3 regions of the Pseudomonas knackmussii B13 genome follow, and region 1 is predicted to be linked to each of the others. Evidence: predicted binding sites of a transcription regulator. Region 1 holds the regulator's gene; each other region holds the start of a gene.

Region 1 (5,616 bases):
CACGGCATTGCGCACCAGGTGCACCAGCGGATCGGCGAGGGCCTCGACCAGGTTCTTGTCGAGGTCGGTTTCCTCGCCCACCAGCTCGAGGTTGATTTCTTTCTTCAGGTTGCGCGCAAGGTCGCGGACCAGGCTCGGGAAGCGGCCGAAGACCTTCTTGATCGGCTGCATGCGGGTCTTCATGACCGACATCTGCAGATCGGCGGTGACCACGTCGAGGTTGGCCACGGCCTTGGCCATGGCTTCGTCGCCGCTGTTGCTGCCCAGGCGCACCAGGCGGTTACGCACCAGCACCAGTTCGCCGACCATGTTCATGATCTCGTCCAGGCGCGCGGTGTCCACGCGCACCGTGGTTTCGGCCTCGTTGGCGCTCTTCTCCGGGGCCGGCGCGCTGGCCTGGCGCGGGCTCTCGGCAGGCTTGGCCGCAGCCGGTTTGGGCTTGGCCACGGCGGCCGGCTTGGCCGGCGCAGGAGCGGGAGCAGCGGCGGCAGCAACCGGGCCTTCCGGCGCATCGCCGAACTTGCCCTTGCCGTGCAGCTGATCCAGCAGCGCCTCGAATTCGTCGTCGGTGATGTTGTCGCCACCGGCGGCCGGCGCGGGAGCTTCGGCGGCGGGTGCGGCGGGCGCAGCAGCAACCGCTGCCACTTCGCCCTCGGCGGGGGCGCCGAACTTGCCCTTGCCATGCAACTGGTCGAGCAGCGCTTCGAACTCGTCGTCGGTGATCTCGTCGCCTTCGGCACTGACAGGCGCGGCCGGGGCCGCCGGCGCAGCAGCGGCCGGAGCCGACTCACTGGCAGCGCTGAACTTGCCCTTGCCATGCAGCTGGTCGAGCAGCGCTTCGAACTCGTCGTCGGTGATTTCGTCACTGCCGGCTTCGCTGGCCGGGGCCGGCTGTTCGACCGGCGCGGCCGCTTCGGCGCCCGGCTGCAGGGCATCGAGCAGTTGCTCGAACTCGGCATCGGTGATGTCGCCATAGGCGGCCGGCTCGGCAACTGGAGCCTCGACTTCGGCAGCGGCCACGGGGGCAGCAACTTCAGCAATGGCCTCTTCCTCGTCACCGCCCGGCTCGGCCAGGCGCGACAGCGCGGCGAGCAACTCGGCGGAGGCCGGAGTCGGCTCCTCGTTGTCGCGCACCTGGCTGAACATGACGTTGACCGTATCCAACGCCTGCAGGACCACGTCCATCAGCTCGGAGCTGACGCGGCGTTCGCCCTTGCGCAGGATGTCGAAGACGTTCTCGGCGATATGGCAGCACTCCACCAGCGCGTTCAGCTGGAGGAAACCTGCCCCACCCTTGACGGTGTGGAAACCACGGAAGATGGCATTGAGCAGGTCCATGTCATCGGGTCGGCTTTCCAGCTCGACCAGCTGCTCGGACAGTTGCTCGAGAATCTCGCCGGCCTCCACCAGGAAGTCCTGGAGGATTTCGTCATCGGCGTCGAAGCTCATTCGGTGCTCCCCACGGCGCGTTTGCGCACTTCAGAATCCAAGGCTGGACAACAGATCGTCGACATCGTCCTGACCGGACACGACGTCTTTCCTTGTATCGGCAGCGATCTGCGGACCTTCACCCTTGGACGATCTTTCTTTTTCGACTTCGTCGCGCATGCCCTGGTGGTCGTGCTCGATGCCCGCGTAGCGGTCCACCTGCCCAGCCATCCAGACCAGCTTGACCAGGTTGCTCTCGACCTCGGTGACCAGCTTGGTGACGCGCTTGATCACCTGCCCGGTGAGGTCCTGGAAATCCTGTGCGAGCAGGATGTCGTTCAGGTGTGCAGACAGCTTGCGGCTGTCCTGGGCACTGACGTAGAGGAACTGCTCGACGCGCTTGGCCAGGTCGCGGAAGGCATCCGGACCGATCTCGCGGCGCATGAAGCGCGACCACTGTTCCTGCAGGTCCTTGGCCTCGTGCTCGATGTGCGTGAGCAGCGGCGAGCACTCCTCGACCAGGTCCATCGTGCGGTTGGCGGCCTTCTCGGTCATCGTCACCACGTAGGACAGACGATCGGTGGCATCGGCGATCTGCGACATTTCCGCGGCGTGCCGGGAATTCGGATCGATCTGGAAATTGACGATCGCGTTGTGCAGTTCGCGGGTGAGCTTGCCGACCTCCTGGTAGAGGCCGCGATCGCGGGTCTGGTTGAGCTCCTGGATGAGCTGCACGGCCTGCTGCACCTCGCCGCGCTCCAGGCTCTCGACCAAATCGCGCGCGTGTTTTTTCAGGGTCGACTCGAAGTCACCCGTGGAATCGTTGACGAGCTCCATGACGCCCTCTTGGTCGGAATCAGCCGACCCGCTCGAAAATCTTCTCGATCTTTTCTTTCAGCACTTGAGCGGTGAAAGGCTTGACCACGTAGCCATTGACCCCGGCCTGGGCCGCTTCGATGATCTGGTCGCGCTTGGCTTCGGCGGTCACCATCAGCACCGGCAGGTGCTTCAGGCGGTCGTCGGCGCGCACTGCACGCAACAGGTCGATGCCGGTCATGCCGGGCATGTTCCAGTCGGTGACGAGGAAGTCGAAATTGCCGCTGTGCAGCATCGGCAGCGCGGTGGTGCCGTCGTCGGCTTCCGCGGTGTTGGTGAACCCCAGGTCGCGCAGGAGGTTCTTGATGATGCGCCTCATCGTGGAGAAGTCGTCCACGATGAGAATTTTCATGTTCTTGTCCAAGCCTGCCTCCGTCCAGTCCCGGTGCGCCGCTGCAGGCGCACCTTGAATACCCTTTGGCGAGTGCCGAGGCGGCACCTGCCTTGTTGCTTGTCTGGCGCCGAGCCGCTGTTCGCCGCTCTGCCCTTTCGACGAATCGCCTGGCCATTCGCCAGTGATCGTCGGACCGGCGGGATTCTATACGTCCCGTCGGAAAATTCCGTTACTTCCGTGCACTTAGTGCGCGCGCCACTCCGACAACCTTGCCCGCAGGCGCGCTGCGCACTGGCTATGCAACTGGCTGACCCGCGACTCGCTGACCCCGAGCACCTCGCCGATCTCCTTGAGGTTGAGCTCTTCGTCGTAGTACAGCGCCAGCACCAGGCGCTCGCGCTCGGGAAGCTTGGTGATGGCATCGGCCAGCGCCGCCTGGAAACGCTCGTCCTCCAGACCGTGGGAGGGTTCGTTGTCCAGGTGCGAGGTGTCTTCCGCCGGCCCCTGGGCCCCTTCCTGCAACAGGTCGTCGAAGCTGTACAGGCGACTGCCCTGGGTGTCGCTCAAGATCGCGTAGTAATCGTCGAGACTCATATTGAGTTCGGCAGCAACTTCCTGATCTTTAGCGTCGCGTCCGGTGCGCGCTTCGATGGCACGGATCGCGTCGCTGACCATCCGCGTGTTGCGATGCACCGAACGCGGTGCCCAATCGCCCTTGCGCACTTCGTCGAGCATGGCGCCGCGGATGCGGATGCCCGCGTACGTCTCGAAGCTCGCGCCCTTGCCGGAGTCGTATTTCTTCGCCGCCTCGAGCAGGCCGATCATGCCGGCCTGCATCAGGTCCTCGACCTGCACGCTGGCCGGCAGGCGGCCCAGCAGGTGGTAGGCGATCCGCTTCACCAGCGGTGCGTAACGCTGGATCAGCTGTTCCTGGGAGTTCTGCGCCTGTGCTTTCGTGTACATACGCGCTCCGGAGCCGCTCATCATACGGTCGAACCCGCGGTGGGATTCTGCACCAGGCGCTCCACGAAGAACTCCAGGTGGCCACGGGGGTTGGCCGGCAGCGGCCAGCTGTCGACCTTCTGTGCAATCGCGCGGAAGGCCAGCGCCGCCTTGCTGCGCGGGAAGGCCTCGTAGACCGAGCGCTGCTTCTGCACCGCCTTGCGCACCGATTCGTCGTACGGAATCGCGCCGACGTACTGCAGCGCCACGTCGAGGAAGCGGTCGGTGACCTTGGTCAGCTTGGCGAACAGGTTGCGCCCTTCCTGCGGGCTGTGCGCCATGTTGGCCAGCACGCGGAAGCGGGTCATGCCGTGGTCGCGGTTGAGCAGCTTGATCAGGGCGTAGGCGTCGGTGATCGAGGTCGGCTCGTCGCACACCACCAGCAGGACTTCCTGCGCGGCGCGGACGAAGCTCACCACCGAATCGCCGATGCCGGCGGCGGTATCCACCACCAGCACGTCGATGTTTTCGCTGATATCGCTGAACGCCTGGATCAGGCCGGCGTGCTGCATCGGCGACAACTGCACCATGCTCTGCGTGCCGGACGCCGCCGGGACGATGCGGATGCCGCCCGGTCCCTGGAGGATGACGTCGCGCAGGTCGCATTCGCCCTCGATGACGTCAGCCAGCGTGCGCTTGGGCTGCAGGCCCAGCAAGACGTCGACGTTGGCCAGGCCGAGGTCGGCGTCGAGCAGCATGACGCGACGGCCGAGGTCGGCCAGCGCCATGGACAGATTCACCGAGACGTTGGTCTTGCCTACGCCGCCTTTGCCACCGGTGACCGCGATTACCTGAACGGGATGCATACCCATAAAAATTACCTTGTCTCTTCAACGATCCCGCCACCGGGACCCTGCCAGCTGCGGTGCTCGGCCGCAGTTGGCGTGACGGATCTACCTTGAGCATCCGTATCCGCTTGGCGGCCATCCGGCCACCGTGGGCCCCGTCTCCGGTGCCCGTCTGGAATCCTTTAGCCGGCGTGTCTTGCCGGTTGCTGATACAGGCCGGCGAACATGCCGGCCATGGTGTCCTCGCAGGGCTCTTCGGGCACCTGCAGGCTCACCGCACGGCTGACCAGCTGGTGCGCGCGCGCCACCTGCAGATCATCCGGAATTCGCGGCCCGTCCGCCAGATAGGCAACAGGCAGGCGTTGTGCTATCACGAGCGACATCGCCTCGCCCAGGCTACCGGCCTCGTCAAGCTTGGTCAGCACGCAGCCGGCCAGTCCGCAGCTGCGGTAGGCGTGCCAGGCGGCCTTGAGCACCTGGCTCTGGCTGGTTGCCGCCAGCACCAGGTAATTCTTCACGTTCAGGCTCTGCGCGGCCAGCGCTTCGAGCTGCATGCGCAGCGCCGGATCGCTGGCGGGCAGACCGGCGGTGTCGATCAGCACCAGGCGCTTGCGCGCCAGCGGAGCCATGGCCTGGAGCAGAGACTGGCCGGGATCGACCAGGATCACAGGGACATTGAGGATGCGCCCCAGCGTCTTGATCTGCTCCTGCGCGCCCAGGCGGAAACTGTCCATGCTGACCAGCGCCAGGTTGTGTGCGCCGTACTTCAGCACATAGCGGGCCGCAAGCTTCGCCAGGGTGGTGGTCTTGCCCATGCCGGCCGGACCGACCAGGGCGATCACCCCGCCCTGTTCCAGCAGGTCTTCGTCGGGTGTGCGGATGGCGCGTGCCAGGTGCGCCAGCAGCATGCGCCAGGCCTGCTTGGGATCGGCGATGGAGGCGACGCGTTCGAGCAGCTGGCGACCCAGGTCGGCCGGCACGCCCATGCGTTGCAGGCGGCGCCACAGGCCAGCCTGTTTCGGCCGCTGGCTCTGCATCTGGTTCCAGGCGATGGAGCCCAGTTGCACTTCGAGCAGTTCGCGCAGGCCGTTGAGTTCGAAACGCATCGCGTCCAGCGACTGCTGGCTGACCGCAGCCGGCGCCGGGGTTGCCGGAGCGTCCGGGGCCGCCATGGCTTCGGCCAGGGTC
Region 2 (5,616 bases), 2.9 Mb from region 1:
GCGCGTCCTGCAACTGGCGCTGGGCGCCATCGAGGACGCGCACTACCAACCGGGCGTGCAGCCGATTCCGCGCACCCTGAAACTGCGCGCCGAGTAAGCGCCATGCGCCTGATCGACACCCACAACCACATCGACTTCCCCGACTTCGACGCCGACCGCCCTGCCCTGCTCGAGCGCTGCCGCGCGCTGGGCGTGGAGCGCCAGGTGCTGCTGGGCGTGTTCCGCGAGAACTGGGAGCGGGTGATCGAGCTGGCCGAACAACACACCGAACTGCACGCCGCGCTCGGCCTGCATCCGATCTACCTGGCGCAGCACAAGCCCGAGCATCTGCGGGACCTGCGCGACATGCTGCAACGCCTGGCCGGGCACCCGAAGCTGTGCGCGGTGGGCGAGATCGGCCTGGACTACTACGTCGAAGAACTCGACCGCGAAGCGCAGCAGGCGCTGTTCGAAGAACAGCTGCGCATCGCAATCGATGTCGAGCTACCGGTGCTGCTGCACGTGCGCCGTTCGCACGCGGCGGTGATCGCCACGCTCAAGCGTCTGCGCGTGCCACGCCGGGGCATCGTCCACGCCTTCGCCGGCAGCCGCGAAGAAGCCCGCGAATACCTCAAGCTCGGCTTCCGCCTGGGGCTGGGCGGCGCGCCGACCTGGCCGCAAGCCAACCGCCTGCGCAAGGTGGTCGCGGAGTTGCCGCTGGAAGCGATAGTGCTGGAGACGGACGCGCCGGACATGGCGCCAGCGATGTACCCCGGACAAAGAAACAGCCCCGAGCACCTGCCGGCGATCTGCGAAGCATTGGCGGAACTAAGGGGTGTGAGTGCGGAAGAACTGGCCGCGGCCAGCACGCAAAACGCGCGGGAAGTGTTCGGCTGGAGCTGAAGAACCGCTTTTCGTAGGAGCGAGCTTGCTCGCGAAGGGGCTTCATCGGCGGCATCGGTGTCATGCGGTTCGCGAGCAAGCTCGCTCCTACATGAATCGTGCGCATCGCTACTTTCACCAACAACCCGGCATCCGTGGGATGGGGTGCATCCGTGCGGAACCACGGATGCCGGGTTGCAAGCGAAAACCCTGGGTCAGACGCGGAAGGCACCGATCAGGCGCTTCAGCTCGACCACCTGGCCGGCCAGTTCGCGACTGGCCCGCTCGGTCTCGCTGGCGCCTTCGGCGGTGCGCTCGCCGGCCTGGTTGATCTCGACGATGTTCTGGTCGATGTCGTGGGCCACCGCGGTCTGCTGCTCGGCGGCAGCGGCAATCTGCTGGTTCTGGTCGACGATCATGCCGACCGAACCGAGGATGTTCTCCAGCGCCTGTTGCACCTGGGTGGACTGGCTGACGGTACCGTCAGCGGTCTGGTGACTGCTGCCCATCGCCTTCACCGCCGCGTTCACACCGCTCTGCAGCTTGTCGATCATCTGCTCGATTTCTTCGGTGGATTGCTGGGTGCGCTTGGCCAGGGTGCGTACTTCATCGGCCACCACCGCGAAGCCGCGGCCCTGCTCACCGGCGCGCGCCGCCTCGATGGCGGCGTTGAGCGCCAGCAGGTTGGTCTGCTCGGCAACACCCTTGATCACGTCGAGCACGCGGCTGATGGAAGCGCTGTCGGCCGCCAGCTGGTTGATCACCGTCACCGACTGGTCGAGCTCGGCGGCCAGGCGCTGGATGCTGTTGACCTGCGAATCCACCAGGTTGCGTCCGCTGACGGTTTCCTCGTTCACGCTGTGCGCGCTGCCCACCGCGGCCGCGGCGCTGCGCGCCACTTCCTGGGCGGTCGCCGCCATCTGGTTCATCGCCGTGGCGACCTGCTCGATCTGGTTGCGCTGGCCGGCCACCGCCTGGTTGCTCTGGGTCGACACCGACTCCACGCGCTCGGTCTGCCGCTCCACTTCCGACACGGTGCGGCCAACCTGTTCGATGAGGTCGTGGATCTTGCGCACCGTCTCGTTGAACGCCTGGCCCAGCTCGCCCAGCTCGTCTCGGCTCTGCGCCTGGTAGTTGACGGTCATGTCGCCGGCGGCGACGCGCTCCATCATCTTGCCCAGGCTCTTCAGGGTCGAACGGGTGGAAACGTAGAAGCCGCCGTAGAGGTAGACGATGGCGAGGAACACCACCAGCAGGGCCACCACCAGCAGGACCATCTGGGCCTTCTTGCTGGCCAGGCGCTGCTGCAGCTGGGTGTCGAGGTAGCCGAGCACCTTGTCGTTGAGATGGTAGGTCTGGTCCATGGCCTGGCTGACCTGGTCGTAGAACTGCGTCCAGGGCATGTCGAGGGTGTCGGCCATCACGACCTTCTCCTCGAAGAACTTGCCGAGGCTCTTCAGCGTCTCGCGGCTGGCCACGGCCTGCTCGCCCAGCGCGGCGTGCGCGGCGGGGCTGGAGTCGAGCACTTCCTGGACCTTGAGCCCGTAATCGCCATGCAGCTTCTCGAGATCCTGCAGGAGGTCATCGAACTTGCTCGAAGAGGAAGAGTTGAGGAAGCCCTGCCCCAGGGCACCGGAGCCAATGACGCGGCCGCGGCTGATGGTTTCGCTGACCTTGGGCGTCACAGCCGTGATCAGTTCGGCGAGCTGGCGCACTTCGCCGCTGTCGTCCTGGCTCAATCCAGCCTGGCTGACAAGCATCTTGTTGAACACCTGGATGCTGGAGAGCAGATGCCCGGCCATGGCCGCCTTGCTCTGCAGCGCGCCTTCGGCGACCAGCGCCTTGAGCGCATTGAGCAGCTCGTCGCGCTTGGCATTGAAGGCGTCCACCTGGTCGGCATCCTGCACGACCGGCTGCATCCCGTTCAGCGACTCTTGCAGGCCTTGCTGCAAGTGCGTGATGCGGCTGTCGAGGTCGTTGGTGCGCTTGGCCTGGCCGAGGCTGACGTTGATCTGCAACAGGTCGTTGAAGGCCTCGGCATCGCGGCGCATCTGCAGGCTGGAGGCAATCAGCTGGAGACTCTGCAATTCGGCGCGCGTCGAAACGAACTGCCGATACGAATCACGCACCAGGTAGAAGTTGGTAACCAGCATCGGGAGGAAGAACAACACGCTGATCAGGCTGAACTTCATACCGAAGCTCAGGCGGTTCATCAGCGCGATGGCGGGGGCGAGCACTGTCTTCACGTAAGACGACTCCTGTTCACTTTATTGTTCTTGTCAGGATTTTCTAGCGGTGTTCGGTCACACCCCGAACGCGCGCAGGCCCCTGTGTAACCGATATCGGCAGGCAGTTCTGTAACTTAAGGTTAAAGGGCCATCACGGGCGACGTGCGGCACTGCTCAGAAGAACAGTGCCTCGAGGGCGAAGATCGAGTACCAGAGCAGGGCCGCGCGAACCAGCAGTTGCCAAAGGGCATCGAGGCTGGCAACACCGCGTGCGCCCAGGTCGCTGTCGTTGACGTCTTCGGCGACATAACCGGCCGCCGCAAGCAGGCGCGCCGCCGGCACGTCCCAGGCGAGCAGGTCGTGCAGCAGGATGCGCCCCACCGCGACGAAGTTGCCGACCAGGGCGAAGCTCAGCACCAGGGCGCGGGCCGGCAGCCAGTCGAAGGCGTGGCGCACTTGCGCGGCACGCTCACGGATTTCCGTGTGCGAAGCATGCTCGACGCTCAGCGCCAGCAGGCGGTAGACCAGCGCCGCCAGCGGACCGAGCAGCGCATACCAGAAGATCACCGCGAAGAAGCTCTGGAACGCCTGCCAGACCAACATGCCGTGGACCTGGGCGAAGAGCTCGCCGTCGTTGTCCGCCTGCACGCCCAGGTCACGCTCGGCAACATGGTAGGCGCCCTGCACATCCTCACGGCGCCAGGCGTCGCGGAACGGCCCGATGGCCCGGTGCACATCGCCACGCCCCAGGCTCCAGACCACCACCAGCAGGTGCACCGGCAGCGCCAGCAGCCCGTAGGCCACCGGCTGCAGCACGGTCAGCAGCAGCGCCAACAGCAACAGCGGCACCAGCAGCAGGACCAGCAGCCCGAGCCAAGGGCGCGAAGCTAGCGCAGGCATGCCTTCTACCCGCCGCAGCCAGCCGACAAAGAGACCGTCCCGCTGCAGACGCAGGCGCCAGCCAGAAAATTTCTCTACCAGCAGGACCAGCAACAACACGATGAAACTCATGCGGACTCCTTGGGCGAGTCGAGCGAAGCGAGAAAGCGCGGCCAGTCGAACGCAGGCCCCGGATCGGTCTTGCGTCCCGGAGCGATGTCGCTGTGGCCGCGGATGCGGTCGGCGGTGATGCCGGGATAGGCGCTCAGCAGTTGCCTGGCCAACTCGCCCAGCGCGGCGTATTGCGCGTCGCTGTAGGGCTCATCGTCCGTGCCTTCCAGCTCGATGCCGATGGAGAAGTCGTTGCAGTTGTCGCGCCCGTCGAAGAGGGAAACTCCTGCATGCCAGGCGCGCTCATTGCAGGAAACGAACTGGAAGACGCTGCCATCGCGCTCGATGAGGAAATGCGCCGACACCGTCATCGCGGCGATGCTTTCGAAGTAGGGATGCTCGTTGGCGTCCAGGCGATTCTGGAAGAAGCACTGCACCTTGCCGGTACCGAACTGCCCGGGCGGCAGGCTGATGTTGTGGATGACCAGCAGGGACACGAGCGTCCCTTCCGGGCGGGCATTGAAATTCGGCGAGGGGCAGTGGCTGACGCCCTGGCACCAGCCGCTCTGGGGATCGAACTGCATAGGGGCTCCTTGGCTGGGCCCACTCTAAAGCAGCTACTGACAGAAGAGAATTACAGCAGAAAGCCACACCGAGAAAACCCTGTAGAAGCGGACCTTGTCCGCGAAGCGCGGGCATGGCCGCCCCCAAGGGAGGTGTCGCTGCCTATCAGGCGTTCTTCAGCCGACGCAGGTTGCCGATCACCGATTCCAGTGCGCGATCGAACAGCAGGGCATCGTCCAGCAGGCGCACCGCGTTGCGGCGGAACTCCACGGCCAGGCCCATGCGGGTCTTCTCCAGCACCTTCATGCCGGTACGGTTGACGAAGATGTAGCGGCCGCTCGGCTTGATCACTGCAGCCAGCTTGCAACGCAGCTTGTGCTCCTCGTCTTCCTGGATTTCCACCCAGCTGCCGACGCGCAGCTCATCGACCTTGCGCAGCGACTCGTCGTCCTCCGCCAGCAGCTCCTCAGGCTCCGGCGCTCGGGTTTCGCCCGGTGCGACGAGAACGATCTCCTCCACCACGGCAACCATCGCCGGACCTGCCGGCACCGCCTCGACTTCTTCGTCGAGCAGCGGGATACCGTCGTCCAGCAGCGCTGCCGGTTCGGCGACCTGCGCTTCCTCGACCTGCTTGAAGCGCTGGAACGCCTGCACATGCAGGCTTTCCAGGCGGCTGAAGAACTCGCCGGTGGAGAACGGATCGAAGGCCGCGCTGGCCAGGCCGTCACGCAGCGACTTGAGCAACTGCGGCACCATCTCCAGCAGGCGCATGCGCGACTCCGGGTCCTCGTGCGGCTCGACGCTCCAGATCAGGTCGTCCATGGTCGCCAGGGCCGATTGCCACTGCTCGGACTCGATGCCGTGCTTGAGGCAAGTCAGCAGCAGCACCTTGCTCCAGGCTTCCTGCAGCAGGCGCACCACCACTTCCGGCAGGGTGCGGCCGAACAGGCGCTGGTTGAGCACATGCTCCACT
Region 3 (5,616 bases), 1.2 Mb from region 1:
AACCTACCGCAATAGCAGCGCGTTTGTATTGCAGTATTCAGTCCGTCGACTGGGGCAGTCCGATGCCTTCCTCGGCGAGCCATTCCAGGGCCAGCTGCCGCAGGGGGGGGGGGGGGGGGGGGGGGGGGGACTCGCGAATCTCGGGGTAGTCGAAAAGCCGGTCCTTGAAGCTGCGGAAGGGCTTCCGGTCTTCCAGCGCACGCACGAGGCTGTCGCTGGCCCGAGGGTCGTCCACTTTCTCCCGGACGAAGTCCTCCATGATCCGGAAACCGTCGCGGGAGGAGACTGGCTCGATGTACAGGAAACGTTGGGGCTGTCGCTCGAGCAACTGCTCGAACTCCTCATCGAGGTCATCTTCCGGGCGTAAGCGAATCTCGCCGGTCTCGAGGTCCAGATGGAACTCCATGCCGTTGCTGTCGAGCACGAGGACCAGATCATCGATGTCGACGGGCAGGATCTTCATAACCTTCCTCCAATTTGGCATCGGAGGAAGGTTATCAATGAAGCGCTGCCGGTTACAGGCGGAAGCGCGCGACCTGGCCCTGCAGATCGTTGCCCAGGCGTGCCAGTTCGTTGCTGGATACGGCGGTCTGCTCGCTGGCGGCGGCCGATTGCTCGGCGATCTCGCGGACCTGGGCGACGCTGCGGCTGATCTCGCCGGCAACGCTGCTCTGCTGCTCGGCGGCCGAGGCGATCTGCAGGTTCATGCCCTGGATCTCCGATACCGTGCGGGCGATGGCGGCCAACGCATCGCCGGCGCGACGGGTCAGCTCCACCGAGTTGCCGGTCAGGCGACGGCTGTCGTCCATGCGTTGCGCTGCCTGCTGGGTACCGGTCTGCAGGCTGGCGATCAGCTCTTCGATCTCGGCGGTGGACTGCTGGGTGCGCTGGGCCAGCGCCCGTACCTCGTCGGCGACCACGGCGAAGCCGCGACCGGCCTCGCCCGCGCGGGCGGCTTCGATGGCGGCGTTGAGCGCCAGCAGGTTGGTCTGCTCGGCCACCGACTTGATCACGTCGAGGACGCTGCCGATCTTCTCGCTGTCGCCGCGCAGACGGCCCATGGCTTCGCTGGAGCGCTCCACTTCTGCAGCCAGGTTGTCGATCTGCTCGATCGCCTGGCCTACCACCTGCTCGCCGTCACGCGCCTGGCGGTCGGCCTGGCGTGCGGCGCCGGAGGCTTGCTCGGCGTTGCGGGCGACTTCCTGCACGGTGGCAGCCATTTCTTCGATGGCGCTGGCGACCTGCTCGGTCTCGATGCGCTGGCTGTTGACGCCGGCGCGGGTCTGTTCGGTGACTGCGGAGAGTTCGTCGGCGGAGGTAGCCAGTTGGCCGACGCCACTCCCGAGGTGGCGCAGCAGTTCGCCCAGGCTGTCGCGCATGCGCAGCATGGTGCGTTGCAGCTGGCCCAGCTCATCGCTGCGCTGCAGGTGCAGGTCGCCGGCCAGGCCGCGCGTCAGGTCGCCCTGGGCGATGTGTTCGGCGAGGCCGAGGGCCTCGTGCAGCGGGCGGACGATCTGGCGGTTGATCGCCCACACCGAGAGCGCGCCGAAGAACAGGGCAAGCAGGGTGATCAGCACCAGGCGCTGCTTGGCCTGGCTGGCCACGTCGCCGCGCAGGTGCAGGCCATCTTCGTGGACGGTATGGCTGGCGGCAGCCAGCGCAGTACTGCGGGCGTCGAGATCGGCGGTGAGCGAGGCGCTGCTGGCGCCGGCGCTGAGCAGTTGGTCGACCGCTGCGGCGTAGCTGTCGACGGCTGCCTGCAGGGTCTCGAAGTCACGTTCGGCAATGCCGTCGCGAGCCAGCTTCTGCACTTGCGTGCGCAGATCGCCAAGGCGTTCACGCAGGTTGCCAGCGGCGGTCGCACCGGGTTCGAGCTGGTAGCGCAGGCGGGCGAGCTCGACTTCGCGGGTCTGGCTGTCGAGGTGGCTGTTGGCGGTGAGCCGCTCGCTGTGCGCGGACTGTTCGTCGAGGGCGTTGAGGCCGCTGACCAGCACCAGCAGGGTCAGCAGCAGGCAGATGCCGAAGCCCACTGCGAGCTTGAGGCTGACGCTCAGGCGGCCGAGCTGCAGGACGAGCCAATCGTACATGTCGAATACTCCAGGCAGACACGCCCACGGCAGCGCTGCTTCCGTGGGCATGGGAATCGAGTGATGGCGTTTTTTCTTGTACAGGCGAGGAGTGTTTTTTCGAGACGCATCTTCGTGCGTCTGTGCGTATCGGCAGGAGGATAACGAACTTCAGCTTTTTCGGCGGGGAAAAAGCAACGGCCCGCATTGCGCGGGCCGTCAGGGTCAGATGCGGAAGCGGCCGACCAGCCCCTGCAGCTCCGTACCCAGGCGCGCCAGCTCGATGCTGGAGGCGGCGGTCTCTTCGCTGGCGGCGGCAGTCTGTTCGGAGATATCGCGCACGCTCATCACACTGCGGTTGATTTCTTCGGCCACCGCGCTCTGCTGCTCGGAAGCTGCGGCGATCTGCTGGTTCATTGCCTGGATGCCGGACACCGTGCGGGTGATCGCCTGCAGGCGCTCACCGGCGCGGCGGGTCAGCTCGACGGTGCTGTCCGTCAGCGAGCGGCTGTTGTCCATGCGCTGGGCTGCTTGCTGGGTGCCGGTCTGCAGGCCGGCGATCAGTTCTTCGATCTCGGCGGTGGATTGCTGGGTGCGCTGCGCCAGGGCACGCACTTCATCGGCGACCACGGCGAAACCGCGCCCTGCTTCGCCGGCACGGGCCGCTTCGATGGCGGCGTTGAGCGCCAGCAGGTTGGTCTGTTCGGCGACTGCCTTGATCACGTCGAGCACGCTGCCGATCTTGTCGCTCTCGCGCTTGAGCTGTTGCACCGCCTCGTTGGAACGGCCGACTTCGTTGGCCAGGCGATCCATCTGCTGCACCGCCTCGCTGACGGCACCGGCACCGGCAGTAGCCTCGCGGTCGGCAGCGCTGGCGGCTTCCGAGGCTTCTTCGGCGTTGCGCGCGACTTCCTGCACGGTGGCGGCCATCTCGTTCATCGCGGTGGCGACCTGATCAGTCTCGGTTTTCTGGTTGTTGACCCCGGCGCTGGTCTGTTCGGTCACGGCGGACAGCTCTTCGGCGGCGCTGGCGATCTGCGTCACGCCGTCATGGATATGGCTGATCAGCTCGCGCAACGAGCTGCTCATGCGCTGCATGCTGGCTTGCAGCTGGCCCAGTTCGTCGCGGCGGTCGACCTTCAGCGTCTGGCTGAGGTCGCCATCGGCGATGCGCTCGGCGGCGGCGAGCGATTCGCGCAGCGGCAGGACGATCTGCCGGGTGATCATCCAGGCGGCCAGCGTGCCCAGAACCATTGCCAGCACCGAGGCCAGCGCCAGCAGGCTCTTCGCCTGGTCGGCGGCTGCATCGCGCTTGGCGGTCTGGATGGTGCTCAGCTCGCTGCTGAGCTTCTCGATCTGCAGGCCGCTGTCACGCATGCGGTCACGCATCGCCTGGCTGTTGTTGACCTCTTCACGGTAGCGGTCGAGGGCCTTGTGATAGTCCTGCAGGGCGTTGACCGCGGCCTGGAAGTTGTCGTGCTGGTCGGCCGGAGCGGTCTGCATGTGCTCCTGCACGGTCTTGGTCGCCTGCTCAAGGGCATCCACCGCGGTCTGTTCCTGGGCCGGGTCCTCGCTGGAGGTGTACGCCAGCACCTGGAAGCGCGCGGCCATCACCACGCGGCCCAGTGCGGAGACAGCGGCCAGCTCCTTGATCGCTTCGGGCGACGTGGAGGCGACCAGGCTCTGCTCGATCAGCTCCAGCCCCTGGGTCACCACGGCTGCCTTGCGGATCAGCGTCTTGCGTGCGCTGTCGCGGCCGTCGAAGGACTTCTGCAGGCCCTTGAAGAGGGTGCGGTACTCGGCAGTGAGCTTTGCCTGTTGCGCGACCTTGTCGAGGTCGATGGGGTCGCTGAGCTGGCTGCCGACCAATTGCTGCTGGCGATCCAGCTGCGCAATCGCATCCTCGACCAGCTTGGCATCCGCCGGGGCGCGGCTGGCCTGGAATTTCAGGCGCGCGGTGCGCAGGTCCTTGGTCATGCCCAGCAGGTGGGAAATCTCGCCGAGCTTGTCGCCACGCGAAATCAGGTTGTTCAGGTTGAGCCAGCCGGTGACGGCGATCAGCAGCGTAAGCAGCAGGACCAGGCCAAATCCGATGGCAAGTTTCCGATTGACCGTGAGATTGCTGAACCAGCGAGACATGAAAGCGCAACTCCAGAGGAGGATGGAGACGGGAACGCGTGATGCGTTGCCTGGCAGGGGCCGGCATCCTTCCTATCGGCGAGGCGACGTAATTCTGAAGTTTCTTTAGGAAGTTTCTGACTAGTGGTTCGCGTCGGGACTTGAACGTGTCGTCGGGTCAGAAGAGGCGTGCGAGCAGGGCGGTTACCGCCGTCTCCACGCGCAGGATGCGTTCACCGAGCTGGACCGGGGCGAGGCCCGCTTCGCGCAGCTTGTCGACCTCGTAGGGAATCCAGCCGCCTTCCGGGCCGATGGCCAGGGTCACCGCCTGCTCGACTGCGCGCGGGCAGGCCGGCCAGGGGCCGGGATGGCCGATCAGGCCGAGGCTGCCTTCGGCCAGGGCGGGCAGGCGGTCTTCGACGAAGGGCTTGAAGCGCTTCTCGATGATCACCTCGGGCAGCACGGTGTCGCGCGCTTGCTCGAGCCCAAGAACCAGTTGCTCGCGGATGGCGTCCGGCTCAAGGAAGGGGGTCTGCCAGAAGCTCTTTTCCACCCGATAACTGTTCAGAAGTACCAGGCGTGGCACGCCCATGGCGGAGACGGTCTGCAGGACGCGGCGGAGCATCTTCGGGCGTGGCAGGGCGAGCAGCAGGGTCAGCGGCAGCTTGGCCGGCGGCGCCTGGGTGAAGCTCACCTGGAGTTCGGCTTCGTCGCGCTCCAGCTTGAGAATGCGGCCTTCGCCCATCAGCCCGCCGAGGCGGCCGACACGCAGGCTGTCGCCGCTTTCGGCGCGGTGCACTTCATGCAGGTGGGTGAGGCGGCGGTCGCGCAGCAAAACGCGGTCCGCCGCGACGAAGTCGGCGTCGTCGAGCAGCAGCAGGTTCACGGACGGGTCGCCGGGGGCTGGTCGCCGTTCTCGCTGGTTTCGTCTTCCTCGTCCCGGCTGCGCTTGCGGATCAGCCGGCTGAACAGCACGCCGGCCTCGAACAGCATCCACATGGGCACCGCGAGCAGGGTCTGCGACATCGGGTCCGGCGGGGTGAGGATCATGCCGACGACGAAGCAGCCGATGATGACGTAGGGGCGGATCTTCTTCAGGTAGGCGACATCGACCACGCCGATCCACACCAGCAGCACGGTGGCGACCGGAATCTCGAAGGCCACGCCGAAGGCGAACAGCAGGGTGAGGAAGTCGAGGTAGCTGTTGATGTCCGTCATCGGCGTCACCCCTTCCGGGGCCGCGCCGAGGAAGAAGTGGAACATCAGCGGGAACACCAGGAAGTAGGCGAAGGCCATCCCGGCGTAGAACAGCACCACGCTGGAGGCCAGCAGCGGCAAGGCGATGCGCTTCTCGTGCTTGTACAGGCCGGGCGCGATGAAGCCCCAGATCTGCGCGAGGATGAAGGGCATGGCCAGCAGCAGCGCCACGATC

The links. Region 1 encodes FliA, which starts transcription of late flagellar genes. Its sites were predicted from a motif close to CTAAAGTTTNNNNNNNNNNNGCCGNTAA; they were not measured.
Region 2: PKB_RS23290 (methyl-accepting chemotaxis protein) is a predicted target of FliA. The motif match lies at 3,201-3,228, and genes of this name have one in related genera.
Region 3: PKB_RS02220 (methyl-accepting chemotaxis protein) is a predicted target of FliA. The motif match lies at 2,214-2,241, and genes of this name have one in related genera.

What each region holds. Positions count from the first base shown of each region.
Region 1 covers NZ_HG322950.1:1,730,892-1,736,507, reverse strand. Annotated here, with positions in the region: gene PKB_RS08315 (chemotaxis protein CheA) at 1-1,449, opposite strand, end outside; gene PKB_RS08310 (protein phosphatase CheZ) at 1,480-2,265, opposite strand; gene PKB_RS08305 (chemotaxis response regulator CheY) at 2,285-2,656, opposite strand; gene fliA (RNA polymerase sigma factor FliA) at 2,882-3,625, opposite strand; gene fleN (flagellar synthesis regulator FleN) at 3,622-4,452, opposite strand; gene flhF (flagellar biosynthesis GTPase FlhF) at 4,611-5,616, opposite strand, start outside.
Region 2 covers NZ_HG322950.1:4,979,704-4,985,319, forward strand. Annotated here, with positions in the region: gene cra (catabolite repressor/activator) at 1-97, shown strand, start outside; gene PKB_RS23285 (TatD family hydrolase) at 103-882, shown strand; gene PKB_RS23290 (methyl-accepting chemotaxis protein) at 1,077-3,107, opposite strand; gene ampE (regulatory signaling modulator protein AmpE) at 3,264-4,100, opposite strand; gene ampD (1,6-anhydro-N-acetylmuramyl-L-alanine amidase AmpD) at 4,097-4,663, opposite strand; gene PKB_RS23305 (DUF1631 domain-containing protein) at 4,809-5,616, opposite strand, start outside.
Region 3 covers NZ_HG322950.1:485,636-491,251, forward strand. Annotated here, with positions in the region: gene PKB_RS02215 (UPF0158 family protein) at 38-463, opposite strand; gene PKB_RS02220 (methyl-accepting chemotaxis protein) at 516-2,087, opposite strand; gene PKB_RS30465 (methyl-accepting chemotaxis protein) at 2,292-3,164, opposite strand; partial or broken gene PKB_RS30470 (methyl-accepting chemotaxis protein) at 3,147-4,205, opposite strand; gene PKB_RS02230 (16S rRNA (uracil(1498)-N(3))-methyltransferase) at 4,363-5,070, opposite strand; gene tatC (twin-arginine translocase subunit TatC) at 5,067-5,616, opposite strand, start outside.